2 regions of the Streptomyces sp. NPDC049837 genome follow, and region 1 is predicted to be linked to the other one. Evidence: riboswitches for the same ligand, from Rfam matches in the RefSeq annotation. Region 1 holds a riboswitch; the other holds the start of a gene.
The links. Region 1 has a riboswitch for S-adenosylmethionine ahead of thrC (threonine synthase). Riboswitches for the same ligand answer to the same signal wherever they lie in the genome.

Region 1 (9,794 bases):
CGTCTTCGGGTCGGCCGTCAGCGCCAGCGTGGGCACCCCGCGACCGCGCAGCGCGCCCAGGAGGTCCAACACCTCCGTCGTCGTACCCGAACGGGTGATCGCCACGACCCGGTCGTACGCGCGCGAGGAGGGGAACTCCGAGGACGGGTACGCGTCCGTCTCGCCCTGCCCCGCCGCCTCCCGCAGCGCCGCGTACGCGATGGCCATGAACCACGACGTCCCGCACCCGGTCACGGCGATCCGCTCGCCGGGCTGCGGCAGCCCCTCCCCGAACGACGCGGCCGCCTCGGCGGCCCGGCGCCAGCAGGTGGGCTGGGTGGCGATCTCTGCTGCGGTACGTGACATGGGCGCTGTGCTCCTACTGCTGCGGAGAGAGGTTGTGTTGGCCAAGCGATACCCAGGTGGTGTAGACCTCACCCACGCTGTGGGAAAATCACGGCTCAGGCAGGAATCAAAGGTGGGGAAGAGTTGTGCGACTGATCGCGGCCGTGGCCGCACTGAGCATGGCGGCAACGTTGTCAGGCTGTGGTGCCGGTGACGCCGGCGACGACGTGACCCTCAAGCTGGTGGCCGCCGACTACGGCAGCAACGACAGCAACACCTCCCAGAAGTACTGGGACGGCGTCGCCCGTTCCTTCGAGAAGACGCACCCCGGCATCAAGATCGACGTCGACGTCATGTCCTGGAAGAACGTCGACCGCGAAGTCGCCGAGATGGTCAAGAACGGCCAGGCCCCCGACCTCGCGCAGATCGGCGCGTACGCGGACTACGCCGACGCCGGCCAGCTCTACCGGGTCGACGAACTCCTCCCCATCCCCACCCAGGCCAACTTCCTGCCCCTGCTCAGCCGGGCCGGCCGGGTCGAACGCACCCAGTACGGCATGCCGTTCGCGGCCAGCACCCGGCTCCTCTTCTACAACAAGGGCCTGTTCGACAAGGCCGGCGCCAAGCCGCCGAAGAACTGGGACGACATCCGCGCCGCCGCCGAGAAGCTCAAGGGCGAGGGCGTGAAGTACCCCTTCGCGCTGCCGCTGGGCTCCGAGGAGTCCCAGGCCGAGACCATGATGTGGATGCTGGCCGGTGGCGGCGGGTACCGCGACACCAGCGACATCTCCTACGACATCAACTCCAACGCCAACATCGCCACCTTCACCTGGCTGAAGAACAACCTGGTCAGGCGCGGGCTGACCGGCCCGGTCGCCCCCGGAGACCTCGACCGGCAGGAGGCCTTCGACGCCTTCATCCGCGGTGACGTCGGCATGCTCAACGGCCACCCCACGCTGATGGAGGCCGCCGAGAAGGCCGGCATCCAGGTCGGCAAGGTGCCTCTGCCGAGCCCCGACGGCGAATCCAGGCCGGCGATGGGCGTGGCCGACTGGATGATGGCGTTCAAGCAGAACGACCACCGCAAGCAGATCGGCGAGTTCCTGACGTACGTGTACGAGGACAAGAACGTGCTGGCCTTCTCCGACCAGTACGACATCCTCCCCGTCACCACGACCGCCAGCACCGCGATGCGCGCCGATGCGAAGCACAAGGACCTGTGGCCGTTCCTGGAGGAGCTGCCCACGTCCGAGCTGTACCCGGTGGGTCAGACGTCCTGGGCCAAGGTGAGCGAGAGCGTCAAGAAGAACATCGGCAAGGCCGTCGCGCCGGACGGCGACCCGGACGCGGTGCTGTCGGGGATAGCGCGGGACGCCGAGGACGCGGAAGCGGCCGAGTAACCGCGTCGACCACGTTGACTATGTTGCTCATATGACCGCCGAGCCACTCACCGAACGGGACCGGGCCGTCCTCGCCATGGAACGGCGCTCCTGGCCCGGCCCCGGTGCCAAGGAACGCGCGATACGCGAGCAGCTCGGCCTGTCGCCCACCCGGTACTACCAACTGCTCAACGCGCTCCTCGACGACCCGAGGGCGCTGGAGCACGACCCGGTCACCGTCAACCGCCTGCGGCGCGTACGGGCGTCGCGGGAGGCGCGGCGCTGAGGTGTGCGCGGGCGGGGCCCTGGATAGGTTTCGGTGCATGGGCACCCAACCGGATTCCTTGCCGCGTCCCGCCACGCCCGCGGGCCGCGACGGCCTCGCCGCGTTCCTGGACCGTCCCGGGCGGGCGGTCGTCGCCCTCGACTTCGACGGCACCCTCGCCGACATCGTGGACGACCCCGAGCAGGCCCGGGCCCACCCCGGTGCCGTCGCCGCCATCGCCGCGCTCGCCCCGCGCGTCGCGTCCGTCGCGGTCATCACCGGCCGCCCGGCGGGCGTGGCGGTACGGTACGGCGGCTTCGCCGGGGTGCCGGGCCTGGAGCACCTGGTGGTCCTCGGCCACTACGGCGCCGAACGGTGGGACGCCGTCACCGGCACGGTCCGCGCCGCCCCCGAGCACCCGGGCGTGGCTGCCGTCCGCGCCGAGCTGCCCGGGTTCCTGGACCAGGTGGGCGCGTGGCGCGGCACGTGGATCGAGGAGAAGGGCCGCGCGGTGGCCGTCCACACCCGCCGCGCGGAGGACCCGCAGGCGGCCTTCGACGCCTTGCGCGCCCCGCTGTCCGACCTGGCGGCCCGGCACGGCCTGGTCCTCGAACCCGGCCGCCTGGTCCTGGAACTCCGCCCCCCGGGCGTCGACAAGGGCGTGGCGCTCACCGAGTACGTCCGGGAGACGGGCGCGGAGGTGGTCGTGTACGCGGGCGACGACCTGGGCGACCTTCCGGCGTTCGCGGCGGTCGAGAAGCTCCGGTCGGACGGGCTGCCGGGCCTGCTGGTGTGCAGCGGCAGCGACGAAGTCACCGAGGTCGCCGGCCGCGCCGACCTCCAGGTCCCGGGCCCGGCGGGAGTGGTCGCGCTCCTGTCCGCCCTGGCGGCTGCCGCCGCCTGACCGGGCCGCTGGTCGCCCCTGCCCGGGCGCGGCGCCCGGAACCCGTGGGTGTGGGGCGTGGCCCCTCCGGGCTCACCTCCTCGAGGCCGGCGGCCTTGGGTCACGAGTCCTTGGGAGCCCGACCTTTGCCGCCAACCTCTGCGGGGGCGACCCTGCACGGCCCCACCCCGGCCGTCGTGCGTCTGACTGCCGGGGGTTCTTCGCGGCGCGAAGCTGCCGCGCCGGGGGTCCGGGGGCGGAGCCCCCGTCAGGGACGGAGCGCGGTGAGCTGGTCCAGGAACCAGCGGGCCGGGGGGAGGGACGTCGCCGCGGCGGCGAGGCGCTTCGTGCGGTCCGCGCGGTCGGCGGCGGGCATGGAGAGGGCCTCGTGGAGGGCGTCGGCCGTGCCGACCACGTCGTAGGGGTTCACCGTGATCGCGTCCTCGCGCAGCTCCTCGTACGCGCCCGCCTCGCGGGACAGGACGAGGGCGCAGCCGGTGTCGGAGACGACGGGGACCTCCTTGGCGACGAGGTTCATGCCGTCGCGGATGGGGTTGACCAGCGCGACGTCCGCCAGGCGGTACGCCGCCAGGGAGCGGGCGAAGTCGTCCTCGACGTGGAGGATGACGGGCGTCCAGCCGTCGACGCCGTACTCCGCGTTGATCTCGTCCGCGAGCTCGGACACCTGGGCGGTGTACTCGCGGTAGACCGCCAGGTCCTGGCGGGAGGGGTAGGCGAAGGCGAGGTGGACCACCCGTTCGCGCCACTCCGGGCGCTCGGCGAGCAGGTGCCGGTAGGCGAGCAGGCCGCGCACGATGTTCTTGGAGAGTTCCGTGCGGTCGACGCGGACGATCGTCTTGCGGCCGGGGCCGATCTGGTCGCGGAGGGTAGCCATCCGGTCGCCGACGTCGGGGCGGCGTGAGCGGTCACGGAGGAAGTCGCCGTCCGCGCCGAGGCCGTGCACGCCCAGCTCGGTGCGCCGGGGGCGGCCGTGGGTCATGTGTTCGACGCTCGGGGGGAGGTCCTTGGGCCAGAGGGCCTGGACGTCCATGTCCCGGAGGGACGTCGCGCAGCAGGACTGGAACGCCTTGAGCCAGCGCCAGGTCAGGAAGCCGAGGCGGTCCGCGCCGAGCATGCCGAGGAGGAGTTCCTCGGCGATGTCGTCGGGGAGCATCGAGAAGTACTCCGGCGGCGCCCACGGCGTGTGCGAGAAGTGCCCGATCCGCAGGTCGGGGCGCAGCTCGCGGAGCATGCCGGGGACGAGGGCCAGGTGGTAGTCCTGGACGAGGACGGCGGCGCCGTCGGCCGCCTCCTGGGCGAGGGCCTCGGCGAACGCCCGGTTGTAGAGGCGGTAGGCGACCCACTGGCGGCGGAACTCGGCGTCGAAGACCGGTTCCAGGGGCGTCTGATACAGCATGTGGTGCACGAACCACAGCACCGAGTTCGCGATGCCGTTGTACGCGTCCGCGTGCACGCGTGCGTCGATGTCGAGCATCTTCACGCCCGGCTCGGCCGCGATGCCCCGCTGCACCGCCTGCCGGTCGCCGTCGCTCAGCGCCGCGCACACCCACAGCGCGCCCGCGTCCGGACCGATCGCGGAGAGTCCCGACACCAGCCCGCCCCCGCCGCGCCGGGTGTCGAACGTGCCGTCCTCGCGGGGGACGTAGCTGACCGGACCGCGGTTGGAGGCGACGAGAATCTGGGCTGCCATGGAGACGAACCTAGCCCGTAGCGGAAACGCTCAAACGTACGGCACTCACGCCACCCGGCGGCGCCGTGCGTACTCGGCCACCTCGATCATCGGCGGCCGCTCCTCGGTGTCGACCTCGTGCGTGCGCGGCACGAAGCCGTCGTCGCCCCGGTCGAACTGGGTGAGCCGGGGCCGCACCAGGTGCCCGCGCGACAGCCGGAGCTGGGCCGTGCGGTAGATCGCCGCCGCCATCCGGCCCAGCGCCCGCTCGTCCTGGTGCCGGTGCTTGCGCACGCCCACGTCCACCTGGGCGAGGGCGTCGAGGCCCACGGTGTGCAGGGCGTCCACGAGGAGGCCCAGCTCGACCCCGTAGCCGACGGGGAAGGGCAGCCGCTCCAGGAGCGAGCGGCGGGCCGCGTACTCGCCGCCCAGCGGCTGGACGAACCCGGCGAGCTGGGGCCAGTGCAGGTTCAGCAGCGGCCGCGCCACCAGCTCGGTCACCCGCCCGCCGTGGCCGGCGACGCCCGCGAGGGGCCGGTCGTACATGGCCTTGACGAAGTGGACGGACGGGTCGGTGAGAAGCGGGCCGACGATGCCGGTGACGAAATCGGCCGAGAAGTCACGCAGGTCGGCGTCGACGAAGCAGACGATGTCGCCGCTGGTGGCGAGGAGGGAGCGCCACAGCACCTCGCCCTTGCCGGGGAGGGCGGGTATGCGGGGGAGTATCGCGTCCCGGTGCACCACGCGCGCGCCCGCGGCGGCGGCGACCTCGGAGGTGCGGTCCGTGGAGCCCGAGTCGATCACCACGAGTTCGTCGACGAGGGGCGCGGAGGGGGACATGAGGTCGCGGCGGATGACGGTGACGATGTCGCCGACCGTCGCCTCCTCGTTCAGCGCCGGCAGGACGACACTGACGGTCGTACTGTGCTTGGCCGCGAGCAGCCGGTCGAGCGGTCGGTCGGCCACGGACCAGGACCGCCGCTCCAGCCAGCGCTCCACCTCTTCCAGCACGTGATCTCCATCTCGCGTTTCGGACGACCATCTCAAGTGTCCGGGGGTTCGGTTACAGTCTTGAACAACGCGGATGACCGTCGCATGTCGGGTCCCCGTGCAGACAATCGAATACCGCTCATCCAGAGGGGCAGAGGGATACGGCCCGTTGAAGCCCCGGCAACCCTCCAGCCGGCACTCGCAAGATCTTGCGCGAGGCCCCGGCTAGGGAAGGTGCCAAATCCGTCTCATGGCGAAGTGCGCCATGAGGAAGATGAGGAGAAAGGGCCTCGCCTCCATGGCTGTACAGACTGTCGCCACCGCCAAGAACGTCGACCTCGGGCCTGCTTCCGCCCTCTCCTGTCGCGAATGCGGCGAGCGCTTCGAGCTCGGTCCCATTTTCGCCTGTGAGCTGTGTTTCGGGCCCCTGGAGATCGCGTACGACCTGCCGGTCGGCGACCCCGAGGGGCTGCGCAAGCGCATCGAGGCCGGGCCCGCGAACATCTGGCGGTACGCGCCACTGCTCCCCGTCCCGGCGGACGTGACCGACAAGCCGAACCTGAACCCGGGCTGGACCAAGCTCGTCCAGGCCGACAACCTGGGCCGTGAGCTGGGCGTCGAGCCGGGCAAACTGTTCGTCAAGGACGACTCCGGCAACCCGACGCACTCCTTCAAGGACCGTGTCGTCGCCCAGGCCCTGGAGGCCGCCCGCGCCTTCGGTTTCACCACCCTCTCCTGCTCCTCGACGGGCAACCTGGCGGGTGCCGTCGGCGCCGCGGCCGCGCGGGCCGGTTTCCGGTCGTGCGTGTTCATCCCGCACGACCTGGAGCAGGGCAAGGTCGTCATGGCGGCGGTCTACGGCGGTGACCTGGTCGGCATCGAGGGCACCTACGACGACGTGAACCGCTTCTGCTCCGAGCTGATCGGCGACCCGCTGGGCGAGGGCTGGGGCTTCGTCAACGTCAACCTGCGGCCGTACTACGCCGAGGGTTCGAAGACGCTGGCGTACGAGATCTGCGAGCAGCTCGGGTGGCGACTGCCCGACCAGCTCGTCATCCCGATCGCATCCGGCTCGCAGCTCACGAAGATCGACAAGGGGCTCCAGGAGCTGATCAAGCTCGGCCTGGTCGAGGACAAGCCGTACAAGATCTTCGGCGCCCAGGCGGAGGGCTGCTCCCCGGTGTCGGCGGCCTTCAAGGCCGGTCACGACGTCGTACGGCCCCAGAAGCCGAACACCATCGCCAAGTCGCTGGCGATCGGCAACCCGGCCGACGGCCCGTACGTCCTGGACATCGCGCGCCGGACGGGCGGCGCGGTGGAGGACGTCAACGACGAGCAGGTCGTGGACGCGATCAAGCTGCTGGCCCGGACCGAGGGCATCTTCGCCGAGACGGCGGGCGGGGTGACCGTGGGCGTGACGAAGAAGCTGATCGAGGCGGGTCTGCTGGACCCGTCGCTGACCACGGTCGTGCTCAACACGGGCGACGGCCTGAAGACCCTCGACGCGGTGGCCCCGACGACGGGCCCGACCGCGACGATCCGCCCGAGCCTGGACGCGTTCCGCGACGCCGGCCTGGCCTGACCCGACCTGAAAGGCACCACGAACATGAGCGTCAACGTCCGCATCCCCACCATCCTCCGTTCGTACACGGACGGCCAGGCCGAGGTCACGGCGGAGGGCGCGACCCTCTCCGAGGTCATCGAGTCGCTGGAGAAGAACCACCCGGGCATCGCCGCCCGCGTCCTGGACGACCAGGGCAAGCTCCGCCGGTTCGTGAACGTGTACGTCAACGATGATGACGTGCGCTTCGAGCAGGGTCTGGAGACCGCCACGCCCGACGGGGCGGGTGTCTCCATCATTCCGGCCGTCGCAGGCGGCTGCTGACGTACGCAGCGTTACCTCCATTGCCCCCTCCGCGAGCTAAGCGGAGGGGGCAATTCTGCATGGTTGAGCGCGGTAGAGTTGGGGAAGTCCCCGCCGCTGCCAGTGCCGCCCGCATATGAGAATGGGGCGAGGCGGCGACAAGATGCAGTCAATGTGAGCTTGAGAGTTGCGCCATTTGCGCACTTTGCCGGGCCCGACTTGCCCGGGATTCTGGCCAATTCGGCCATCTTTTCCGTTCACCCATGCTCGGAATTCTCGTCCGATTGACCTGTTGCAGACGGCAGTTGGGCAGATACATTCAGCGGCGGTCGACGCGTTCCGGCGCACGCCCGCACCTGTCAGCGGGTGAGGTCTGACCCGGGTCCGCGAAGTGCGGTCCTGTGCAAGGGCCAGTAATAGGGGAGTTAGGCATGGCTCAGGGCACCGTCAAGTGGTTCAACGCGGAGAAGGGGTACGGCTTCATCGCGGTCGACGGTGGTGCGGATGTTTTCGTCCACTACAGCGCGATCCAGATGGACGGCTACCGCACCCTTGAAGAAGGTCAGCGAGTCGAGTTCGAGATCTCGCAGGGCCAGAAGGGTCCGCAGGCGGACATGGTCAAGCTCGCCGCCGGCTGAGAGCCGCGTCGCGATCGACCGACCATCGACTGTCGACATCGCAAGTGCCGAGGGGCCCGCGTTCCAGGGGACGCGGGCCCCTCGCGCGTGTCCGGACCCCTGTCCTGCCCCTGGCGGACCCCTGTCTCGTATGCGAGAGGCGCTTGCACTCGTAGGGGTCGAGTGCTAATCATTGGCGTTAGCACTCTGAAGGTGAGAGTGACAACGAAGGACCGGGTCGGTGAGGTCCGCAGGCCGGTGGGGCAAGGAACCACAGGGGCATGCAGGCCGTCCGTCGCGGGCGCCAGCGCGGTCCGGAGCATCCACCCCAGTCCGGGAGGACCACTTCACATGGCCAAGATCATCGCGTTCGACGAGGAGGCACGGCGCGGCCTCGAGCGCGGCATGAACCAGCTCGCCGACGCCGTCAAGGTGACCCTGGGCCCCAAGGGTCGCAACGTCGTCCTCGAGAAGAAGTGGGGCGCCCCCACGATCACCAACGATGGTGTCTCCATCGCCAAGGAGATCGAGCTCGAGGACCCGTACGAGAAGATCGGCGCCGAGCTGGTCAAGGAAGTCGCCAAGAAGACGGACGACGTCGCCGGTGATGGTACGACCACCGCGACCGTTCTCGCCCAGGCGCTCGTCCGCGAGGGTCTGCGCAACGTCGCCGCCGGTGCCAACCCGATGGCCCTGAAGCGCGGCATCGAGACCGCCGTCGAGGCCGTCTCCGGCGCGCTGCTGGAGCAGGCGAAGGATGTCGAGACCAAGGAGCAGATCGCTTCCACGGCCTCCATCTCCGCCGCCGACACCCAGATCGGCGAGCTCATCGCCGAGGCCATGGACAAGGTCGGCAAGGAAGGCGTCATCACCGTCGAGGAGTCCCAGACCTTCGGTCTGGAGCTGGAGCTCACCGAGGGTATGCGCTTCGACAAGGGCTACATCTCGGCGTACTTCGCCACCGACATGGAGCGTATGGAGGCGTCGCTCGACGACCCGTACATCCTGATCGTCAACTCCAAGATCTCCGCGGTGAAGGACCTGCTCCCGCTGCTGGAGAAGGTCATGCAGTCCGGCAAGCCGCTGCTGATCATCGCCGAGGACGTCGAGGGCGAGGCCCTGTCGACCCTGGTCGTCAACAAGATCCGTGGCACGTTCAAGTCCGTCGCCGTCAAGGCCCCGGGCTTCGGCGACCGCCGCAAGGCCATGCTGAACGACATCGCCATCCTCACCGGTGGCCAGGTCATCTCCGAGGAGGTCGGCCTCAAGCTGGAGAACGCCGGCCTGGACCTGCTGGGCCGCGCCCGCAAGGTCGTCATCACCAAGGACGAGACCACCATCGTCGACGGTGCCGGTGACAGCGAGCAGGTCGCGGGTCGCGTCAACCAGATCCGCGCCGAGATCGAGAACTCCGACTCGGACTACGACCGCGAGAAGCTCCAGGAGCGCCTGGCGAAGCTGGCCGGCGGCGTGGCCGTCATCAAGGCCGGTGCCGCCACCGAGGTCGAGCTCAAGGAGCGCAAGCACCGCATCGAGGACGCGGTGCGCAACGCCAAGGCCGCCGTCGAGGAGGGCATCGTCGCCGGTGGTGGCGTGGCCCTGCTCCAGGCGTCCAGCGTCTTCGAGAAGCTGGAGCTCGAGGGCGACGAGGCGACCGGCGCCAACATCGTCAAGCTGGCCCTTGAGGCCCCGCTGAAGCAGATCGCCGTCAACGGTGGTCTCGAGGGCGGCGTCATCGTCGAGAAGGTGCGCAACCTGCCCGTCGGCCACGGCCTGAACGCC
Region 2 (9,794 bases), on a different contig from region 1:
TACCCCGTCGATGTCGGCCTGGCTGCGGCGCAGGGCCGCCTCGCCGCGCTTGACGTCGCTCTGGGCGCTGCGCAGCTTGCGCTGAAGCGATTCGGCTTCCTTGCGCGCGGCGTCCAGTTCCGCGCGCAGCCGCTCGGTCTCGGCCCTGGTCTGCGCGCGGGCCTCGGCCAGTTCGGCGCGCAGCCGCTCCAGCTCCCGCCGGCCGGCCTCGTCGGCGCGCTCGGCGTCGGCCCGCTGGGCCTCCTCGCCGGCGGCGGCGATCAGCTTGACCCAGCCGGCGGGGCGCAGCACATAGGCGGCCGCGGCCACGTCCACCGGGTCGGCGGCGGCCGGGGGCGAGCCGGCCTCGACCGCGCCGGCCAGCTCCGGCTGCCCCTCCTTGAGCCGCTCGCCGATCCGCTGCCGGAACAGCGGGTCGGCCTCCAGCGCGGCCGCCATCGCGTTGCCCGCGAACTTGGCCCGGCGGGACGGGGTGAACCGGGCGTACTGGCGCAACTGAGCGGGCAGTTCCGTGACCGTCAGGCCGCCGAAGGCGTCCGAGACGAGCGCGACGACGCGGCGCCGCACTCCCTCGGGCAGCGGGCGGTCGAGCGCCTCGGCGGCGCCACCGGCCGCACCGGCCGGCTCAGCGCCGCTGGCGGGCTGCTCCACTGTTCGTCACCCCACTACCCGTCCGTCTTGGCCCCCGGGCCGCTCCCGCTCCTCAGGAAGCCGCGCCCGGCCTGTCCACCAGCTCGATCTGGTCCACCGCGTTGCACCAACGGCAGCGGACCGACTCGATGGTCTCACTGACCACCTCGCGCTCCTCCACCGTGGGCTCGCCCGCGAGGTCCAGATGGACGTACTCCACGACCTTCGACGACCGCGTGACGTCGAAGCGCGTCAGATTGCCGCAGAGCGTGCAGCGCCAGCGGGTCGTCGCGGTCGGCAGGGGAACCGTCGTCATCGTGCCGTCCTCTTCCATGGTGCCGGGTGCGGGAGCCGCGGTGCGCCGTCGAACTGCGGGTGTACTGCCCGTAACCCTACGGCCTCGCGGGTACCCCTGTGCGCGGCGAGGCACCCTGTCCCGCTCCCTCCGTTTACGTCATGATCTGTCCATGATCGCTTGGCGCGGACCGACCGTGACGTACGCCGTGATCGGCGCCTGCTTCCTGATCTTCCTGATCAGCCCGGTGTCCGGGCTGAACACCTCGTACGGCACCGGCGACGCGCTCCTGGCCGCCCAGAGCACGTACTTCCACCGCTGGGGCATCGTCCCCACCGAGCTGCTGAGCGGCTCCCCGCGCGCGCTGCTCACCCCGCTGACCGCCCTGTTCGTCAGCGGCAGTTGGCTGCACCTGCTCGGCAACATGCTCTTCCTGTACGTGTTCGGCGCGATGGCCGAGGAACGGATGGGCCACCTGGAGTTCGGCCTCTTCTACGTGGGCTCGGGCTGCCTCGCCCTCTTCGCGTACTCGGTGGCGCACGCGCACTCGGACCAGACCCTGGTGGGCGCGTCGGGGGCGATCTCGGGGGTGCTCGGCGCGTTCCTCTACCTCTTCCCGAGGGCGCGGGTCACCAGCCTCTTCCCGTTCCTCTTCTTCCTGCCGCTGCGCTTCCCCGCGTGGATCGTGCTGCTCTTCTGGTTCGTCCTGCAATGGCTCGCCGCCCGGGACGCCGGCACCGGCCCGGGCGTGGCGTACCTGGCGCACGTGGTGGGGTTCTGCCTGGGCTTCCTGTACGCGTGGGGGCGGTTCCGGGGTGGGGCTAGAGTGAAGGCCCACCCAGCGGCCACCGAGGGAGAAGGACAGCCGTGATCACCGCGATCGTGCTCATCAAGACCAGCGTGGACCGCATCCCGGAGATCGCCGAGTCGATCGCCGCGCTGGAGAACGTCAGCGAGGTCTTCTCCGTCACGGGTACGTACGACCTGATCGCCATGGTCCGCGTGGCCAGGCACGACGACCTGGCGGACGTCATCCCCGGCCGGATCAGCAAGATCCCGGGCGTCGAGGCGACGGACACGCACGTGGCGTTCCGCACGTACTCCCAGCACGACCTGGAGGCCGCGTTCGCGATCGGCCTCGACGCGTAACGCCTCCCGGCGGGGGCCACGCAGCCGTGGCGTGCGGCCGGGTCACTCATCACCCGGACGGGTGACGTCCCGGGGCCCGTCGGGGGCGGCCCGCCGCCGGAGCGTGCCGTTGGGGCCGCTCCGGGGATCATGTCCCGGGCTCTCCCTCGCAAGCTCGGTCGTTTTCCGCCCGGAACACGACCCGCTGCGCGTCCCCCTTCGGGTGCCGGCCCCCGACGAACCCGTGCGGTTTATGAAGGAGCCTTCATCCGGCGCTCATTCACGCGTGGCCGACCCGCGCCCAGGATGGGGGCATGGCCTTCACCCATCGCATGGTGACGCTCGCCGCGGTCGTCGCCATCCCGCTCGGCATCGCCGCGACCAGCTACACGCTGACCGACACGCCCGAGGCGCCCAAGGTGCCGCCCGAGGTGGAGCTGGGCACCTCGCCCCGGCCCAGCGGGAGTCCGGAGCCGAGCCGGACGACGCCGGGGCCCGGCAGGACGGCGAGTGCCACGCCCACCGGCGTTCCCGTACCGAGCACGACGCGGCCCCCCGCGCCGAAGGACACGCCGCCCGCCCGGACCCTGCCCACCGACACCGTGGTGCCGGGGCCGCCGGCCACCGCGGGGGACGACGACGATGACGACCTGGGTGACGACATCGGTGACGAGAACTGACCGCCGCGTCTCCGCCCGGGTGCGGATCCTGCTCTGGCTGCTGCTGGTGATGGGCGTGGCGCTGGTCGCCGTCGCCATGACGACCCGGTCCATCCTGCTGCGCGACGTCGACCACCGGATCAGCCAGCTCCTCACCCAGGAGACCCGCGAGTTCGCCAACTTCGTCGACCAGGGCGTGGACCCCGACACCGGCGCCGAGTTCACGGAGCCGCGCCGCCTGCTGGAGGTGTTCCTCCAGCGCCAGTACTCCGACCCCGACGAGGAGCTGCTGGGCCTGACCCGGGGGGCGGGGGGCGTCCCGGCCGTGCTGCGCCAGCCCCGGGACACCAGCGGCGACGCCCTGCACCACGACCGGGACGCGCTCGCCCGGATCCTCGACTCCCCCGACCGCTCCGGCACCCTGCACCGCCCGCAGGGCGAGGTGCGGTGGGCCAAGGTGCCCATCCAGCCGGCGGGGCACGCCGCACCCGGCGCGTTCGTCGTCGCGTTCCACGCCGACAACGAGCAGGCCATCGCCGCCGAGGCGTTCCGCACCCAGCTCGCCATCTCGGGCATGGCCCTGCTGATGACGACCGGTATCGGCTGGGCCGTCGCCGGCCGCATCCTCGCCCCCGTGCGCCTGGTCCGCCGGGCCGCCGCGCAGCTCACCGAGCAGGACCTGACCCGCCGCATCCCCGTGCAGGGCCGCGACGACATCGCGCTGCTCGCCGAGACGTTCAACGCCATGCTGGACCGGCTGGAGGCGGCGTTCGCGGCGCAGCGCCAGTTCGTCGACGACGCCGGCCACGAGCTGCGCACGCCCATCACGATCGTGCGCGGGCACCTGGAGCTGATGGGCGACGACCCGGCCGAACAGGCGGAGACGATCCGGCTGGTCACCGACGAGCTGGACCGGATGAGCCGGATCGTGGAGGACCTGCTGCTCCTCGCCAAGGCGGAGCGCCCCGACTTCGTCACGCCCGAGCCGGTCCAGCTCGGCGAGCTGACCGCCGACGTGTTCGTGAAGGCGCGGGCGCTGGGCGAGCGCGAGTGGGTGCTGGAAGGGGTCGCCGACCGGGAGGCCGAGCTGGACCCGCAGCGCATCACCCAGGCGATGGTGCAGCTCGCGCAGAACGCCGTCCAGCACACCGTCCCCGGGCAGCGCATAGGGATCGGCTCGCGCGAGGCCGAGGGCCGGATCGAGCTGTACGTCGCCGACACCGGGCCCGGTGTGCGGGCCGAGGACGCCGCCGTGATCTTCGAGCGGTTCCGGCGGGGCACGGCCCGGCGCGGCACCCGCGCGGGCGGCGGCGCGGGGCTGGGGCTGTCCATCGTGAAGGCCATCGCCGAGGGCCACCGGGGCCGGGTGGAGCTGCGCCGTACCGAGGGCGGCGGCGCCACCTTCGTACTCGTACTGGAGGAGGACGAGTGAACCGCATTCTGATCGCCGAGGACGAGGAGCGGATCGCCTCCTTCGTCGAGAAGGGGCTGCGCGCCAACGCGTTCACCACGACCGTCGCCGCCGACGGCGACACCGCTCTCGACTACGCCGTCACCGGCGGGTTCGACCTGATGGTGCTGGACATCGGGCTGCCGGGCCGGGACGGCTTCACCGTGCTGCGGGAGCTGCGCGAGGCCCGCGTCACGCTGCCGGTCATCGTGCTGACCGCACGGGATTCGGTACGGGACACGGTGGCCGGCCTGGAGGGCGGGGCGGACGACTGGATGACCAAGCCGTTCCGGTTCGAGGAGCTGCTGGCACGGGTACGGCTCCGGCTGCGCACCGCCGCCCGCGCGCCGGAGGTGACGGTGCTGCGCAGCGGCGACCTCGGGCTGGACCTGCGCACCCGCCGGGCCCGCGCGGGGGACCGGACCGTCGACCTGACGGCGCGTGAATTCGTGCTGCTGGAGCTGTTCCTGCGCCATCCCGGCCAGGTGCTGTCGCGGGAGCAGATCCTGTCCCACGTCTGGGGGTACGACTTCGACCCCGGCTCGAACATCGTGGACGTGTACGTACGGAACCTGCGCAAGAAGCTGGGCGCGCAACGGCTGGAGACGGTGCGCGGCATGGGCTATCGCCTGCCGTAGATGAACTTTCCTTAACAAAGGGCTCATTGAGGACTCACGGCGCGTATCCAGACTGATCACCGTGACCCACTCCCTCAGCCGGGCGGCCTGGCTGGGCGGCGCGCTCGGTGTGTGCGCGCTGCTGGCCCTGCCGAACCGGTTCCCCGGACTCGGCGGCGAGGCGCGCCTGACCCTGGCCGTCTTCGTGCTCGCCACCATCGCCTGGATCGCCACCCCCGTCGACGACACGTACATCGCGCTGGGCGCGGGCCTGACGCTCACCGCGACCGGGGTGATCAGCAGCGAGACCCTCTTCGCCACGCTCGGCGACGAGACGATCTGGCTGCTGATCTGCGCGTTCGTGCTGGCGGCCGCGGTCACCCGGACGGGGCTCGCCGGGCGGGCGGCCGCGTTCCTGGTGAGCGGCGCCCGCACGGTGCGCCAGCTCGTCCACCTGACGACCGCCGCGCTGGTCGTGACGTCGTTCGCCGTCCCGGCGACCTCGGGGCGGGCCGCGCTGGCCCTGCCCGTGTTCCTGGCGCTGGCCGAAGTCCTGGCGGAGCGCAAGCGGCTGGTGGTGATGCTGGCGCTGCTGTTCCCGACGGTGGTGCTGCTGTCGGCCGTCGCCACGCTGATCGGCGCCGGGGCGCATCTGATCACCGTCAATGTGCTGTGGGAGCAGACCGGGCAGCGGCTGGGGTTCGTCCAGTGGCTGCTGCTGGGGCTGCCGCTGGCGATCGTGTCGTCCCATCTGGCCGCCGAGGCCGTACTGCTGACGACCACTTCGCGGGCCGACCGGAGCGAACCGGTGCACATCACCCCGGCCGACATCGAGGCGCACTCCCCCACGCCCGTCACGGGCCCGCTGTCCACCGCCGAGGCGCGCTGCGCGCTGCTGCTGGCCACGGTGGTGGTGCTGTGGTGCAGCGAGCCGGTGCACCGGGTGTCACCGGCGGTGGTCGCGCTGATCGGCGCGGTGGTGGCCGCGTCGCCTGCGCTGGGGACGGTACGGCTCAAGGACGGCCTGACGACCGTGCCCTGGCCGCTGCTGCTGTTCATGGCGGCGACGATGGCGATGGGCGTGGCGCTCGCCGATTCGGGCGCGGCGAAGTGGCTGGTGGCCGGGGTGCCGGTGCACGCGCCGCCATGGCTGTTCCTCACCGTCGTGGTGGTCGTCAGCACGGCGGCGCACCTGGTGCTCCAGTCCCGCTCGGCCCGCTCCTCGGTGCTCGTCCCGCTGGTGGTCGTGGCGGCGACCGCGGCGGGGGTCAACCCGGTGGCCGCCGCGCTCGCCTCGACGGCGGCGGCCGGGTTCTGCCACACGCTGCCCGCCTCCGCGAAGCCGGTGGCGCTGTTCTCCGACGTCCCCGACGGCGTGCCCACCTACACGCCGCGTGACCTGCTGCGGCTGTCGGCGGTGCTCGCCCCGCTCACGGCGGGCCTGGTCCTGCTGTTCGCCCTGACCGTCTGGCCGCTGCTCGGCGTGCCCGTCCTCCTGGAGACCCAGCCGTGAACGTTCCGTACCGCATCGCCGTCGCGCCCAGCGGCTTCAAGGAGTCCCTGTCCGCCCGGCAGGCCGCCGAGGCCATCGCCGAGGGGGTGGCGCGGGTCCTGCCGGACGCCGAGCTGGACCTGATCCCGCTGGTCGACGGCGGGGAGGGCACGGCGGAGGCGCTGGCCGCCGCGACGGGCGGGCACCTGGTGTCCCGGCCGGCCACCGGGCCGCTGGGCGACCCGGTCGACAGCCACTTCGCGCTCCTCGGGGACGGCTCGGCGGTCGTGGAGATGGCCGCCGTCGCGGGGCTGGCCCTCGTGCCGCCGGGCCGCCGCGACCCGGGCGCCACGACGACGTACGGGGTGGGCGAGCTGATCCGGGCCGCCCTGGACGCGGGCGCCCGGCGGGTCCTGGTCGGCTGCGGCGACTCGGGTACGTCGGACGGGGGCGCGGGCGCGCTCCAGGCGCTGGGCGTGCGGCTCCTGGACGCGAGCGGTGACGAACTTCCGTACGGCGGTTCCGCTTTGGCCCACCTGGCGGCCATCGACACGGGAAGGCTCGATCCGAGGCTGGCGGGCGCCGAGTTGCTGGTGGCGTGCAACCCGTACAACGTGCTGTGCGGCGAGCGGGGCGTGGCCCGGGTCTTCGGCCCCCAGAAGGGCGCCACCCCGGCGCAGTGCGAGGAGCTGTCGGCGGCGCTGGAGCACTGGTCGGCCGCGCTGGCGTCGGCGTTCGCCCCGGAGGTGGACCTGCGGTACGCGCCCGGCACGGGGGCGTCGGGCGGGCTGGGCGCCGGGCTCGCGGCGGTGGGCGCCCGACTGCTCCCGCGCTTCGAGGTGCTCCTCGACGGGCTGGACCTGGGCGCCCGGCTGGGCCACGCCGACCTGGTGATCACCGGCGAGGGCGCCCTGGACGCCCAGACCGTGCGCGGCAAGGTGCCGGGCGAGGTGGCGCGCCGGGCGCGGGAGGCGGGCGTGCCGGTGCTCGCGCTGGCCGGCACGCTGGGCGAGGGCGCCCGGGAGGCGGGGCTGGACGCCTACGAGTCGATCGCGCCCGGCCCCCTACCGCTGCCGGACGCCCTGGACCGCGCGGCCGAGCTGCTGGCGGACGCCGCCGAGCGGGCGCTGCGCACGGTCCTGGTGGGCACCCGGCTGGTCAGCCGCGGTCGGGCACACAGCGCCCGTCCTCCGTACGGTAGTTCCACTTCGCCCCGTCCCGTACGAGCTCCTTCACGGCCCGAACGAACCGCTCGACGTGCTCGTCCGGCGTCCCCGCCCCGAAGCTGACCCGGATGGCGTTGAGCGACTTCTCACCCGGCGCCGCCTCGGGCGCGCCGCACTCGCCGACGTCCTGCGGGTCGCTGCCGAGCAGGGTGCGCACCAGCGGGTGGGCGCAGAACAGGCCGTCACGGACGCCGATCCCGTACTCGGCGGACAGCGCCGCCGCGAAGTGCGAGCTGTTCCAGCCCTCGACCACGAACGAGATGACACCGACGCGGGGAGCGTCGTCGCCGAAGAGCGACAGCACCTTCACCTCGGGCACCTCGGCGAGCCCTTCGCGGACCTTGCCGATCAGGTACCGCTCACGGGCGACCAGGTCATCGAACCCGGCCTCGGTGAGCGCCTTGCAGGCGGAGGCGATGGCGTACACGCCGATGACGTTGGGCGATCCGGCCTCGTGGCGGGCGGCGGTGGTGTGCCACTCGACGTCCACCCCGCCGTCGGCGCGCCGGGCGACCTTCCGGGACGCGCCGCCGCCGGCCAGGTACGGCTCGGCCTCCCGCAGCCAGTCAGCGCGCCCGGCGAGGACGCCGGAGCCGAACGGGGCGTACAGCTTGTGCCCGGAGAACGCCACCCAGTCGACGTCCAGGTCGCGCACCGAGACCGGGTGGTGGGGCGCGAGCTGCGCGGCGTCCAGGACGATGCGGGCGCCGTGGGCGTGGGCGGCGGCGGCCAGTTCACGCACGGGCCACAGCTCGCCGGTCACGTTGGACGCGCCGGTGACGCACACCAACGCCGGACCATACGGGTCCCGGTCGGCGAGCGCCCGCTCCAGCGACTCGACGGCCTGGCCCGGGGTCCGGGGCGCGTTGAGGTAGGTGACCTGGGCGTCCCTCCAGGGCAGCAGCGAGGCGTGGTGCTCGGTCTCGAAGACGAAGACCTGGCAGCCGGCGGGCAGCGCGGCGGCCAGCAGGTTCAGCGAGTCGGTCGTCGACCGGGTGAAGACGACCTGGTCGCCCTCGCGGCAGTCCAGGAACTCCGCGACCGCGGCGCGGCTGTTCTCGAACAGGTCGGTCGACAACTGCGACAGGTACCCGGCCCCCCGGTGCACGCTGCCGTAGTACGGCGCGTAGGCGGCCACGTCGTCCCACACCCGCTGGAGGGCGGGCGCGCTGGCGGCGTAGTCGAGGGCGGCGTACGTGACCTCGCCACCGGTGACGAGCGGCACGGTGACATCCCGCCCCAGAACGGGCAGGGGGGAACAAACGGACTGGTCGGCGGCAACGGCGATGACAGACATGGCGAACTCCCGTACAAGGCAGGCGAATCCGTGCGTCCACACGTCGGAAAGGCGGCACGACGCGGCGCAGGGAAAAGGTGAAAGGGGGTACCGAAGAGGGGGCGATACGCCCTATCGCATTCGCTTGCTCACGAGACTGCTCCCTTGAGGACCAGGACCCCAGGGTGTGCAGGGGTCCGCGCTTGCCGCAGACCTCGCTGCCTGCGACCTGGTCTTCACCCGGGGCACCCCGCCACGGACGGAGGGTTGCCGGACAGCGGGCCGGGGCCGTAGTCGCTGTCACTCATGACCTGATCGAGAAGCTATGACACGCGGTCGCTCTCCGCAACTCGTGTCCGGATACCGGGACACGGGAAGGGGCCCCGCCCTGTGGACCGGGGGAGGCGTTCGCCGGCCTGTCGCAGTTCGCCGAGGGGCTGTCTGACCGGCAGGTGGCGGACGCCGTGCGCACGCGGATCGACTGGAAGTACGCGCTTGGTCTGGAGCTGATGGACACCGGGTTCGACCAATCGGTGCTCAGCCAGTTCCGGTCCCGGCTGCTGGCAGGTCGGAATGTCGGCGAGATCTTCGACCTCGTCCTGAGGCCGGCCAGGGAACGCCGGCTATTCGCGTCGACCCGGATGCCGCCTGCGCCCGGAATGCCGTGTTCGATGCTCGACCTTCGGCAGCAGCGACTCGATCACCGCCCACAGTCGTCGCCGGCCTCCCACGGCTGCGGCCGCGCCACCCCGCACCCCAGATCATCAATCCGGCAGTGATCCGACCACGCCGAAGATCGCCGACGGCTGACAGATGTTGCTTTCCCTTATGGACACGGCTCCCGTCCTGCGGAGAGATCTTTCGGCTTACGGATCGAGCTGAAGTGAAGCGCCTTGGTCAGCGGGCAGAACTCTTCCGTAGAGACGTTGTACTCCACATGCAGGACAGCCTTGCCGGCTTCGATGAATGGCTCCAGCGCTTCGCACTCCTTCTTCGCCACACACTCCTCGTTGATGGCGAA

Region 2: another riboswitch for S-adenosylmethionine. It lies ahead of AB0J57_RS17960 (aminotransferase class V-fold PLP-dependent enzyme); the one in region 1 lies ahead of thrC (threonine synthase).

Annotation. Positions count from the first base shown of each region.
Region 1 is NZ_JBFAMP010000005.1:469,299-479,092, reverse strand. Features, by position in the region: gene AB0J57_RS17105 (SIS domain-containing protein) at 1-345, opposite strand, end outside; gene AB0J57_RS17100 (extracellular solute-binding protein) at 471-1,724, shown strand; gene AB0J57_RS17095 (DUF3263 domain-containing protein) at 1,756-1,989, shown strand; gene otsB (trehalose-phosphatase) at 2,027-2,872, shown strand; gene AB0J57_RS17085 (trehalose-6-phosphate synthase) at 3,120-4,562, opposite strand; gene AB0J57_RS17080 (glucosyl-3-phosphoglycerate synthase) at 4,608-5,552, opposite strand; SAM riboswitch class I at 5,668-5,812, shown strand; gene thrC (threonine synthase) at 5,830-7,113, shown strand; gene AB0J57_RS17070 (ubiquitin-like small modifier protein 1) at 7,138-7,416, shown strand; gene AB0J57_RS17065 (cold-shock protein) at 7,827-8,033, shown strand; gene groL (chaperonin GroEL) at 8,364-9,794, shown strand, end outside.
Region 2 is NZ_JBFAMP010000006.1:45,273-55,066, forward strand. Features, by position in the region: gene AB0J57_RS17915 (NYN domain-containing protein) at 1-651, opposite strand, end outside; gene AB0J57_RS17920 (hypothetical protein) at 704-946, opposite strand; gene AB0J57_RS17925 (rhomboid family intramembrane serine protease) at 1,098-1,796, shown strand; gene AB0J57_RS17930 (Lrp/AsnC ligand binding domain-containing protein) at 1,793-2,074, shown strand; gene AB0J57_RS17935 (small hydrophilic protein) at 2,368-2,733, shown strand; gene AB0J57_RS17940 (ATP-binding protein) at 2,696-4,144, shown strand; gene AB0J57_RS17945 (response regulator transcription factor) at 4,141-4,800, shown strand; gene AB0J57_RS17950 (SLC13 family permease) at 4,862-6,292, shown strand; partial or broken gene AB0J57_RS17955 (glycerate kinase) at 6,289-7,353, shown strand; gene AB0J57_RS17960 (aminotransferase class V-fold PLP-dependent enzyme) at 7,430-8,794, opposite strand; SAM riboswitch class IV at 8,968-9,085, opposite strand; partial or broken gene AB0J57_RS17965 (transposase) at 9,190-9,366, shown strand; gene AB0J57_RS17970 (endo alpha-1,4 polygalactosaminidase) at 9,600-9,794, opposite strand, start outside.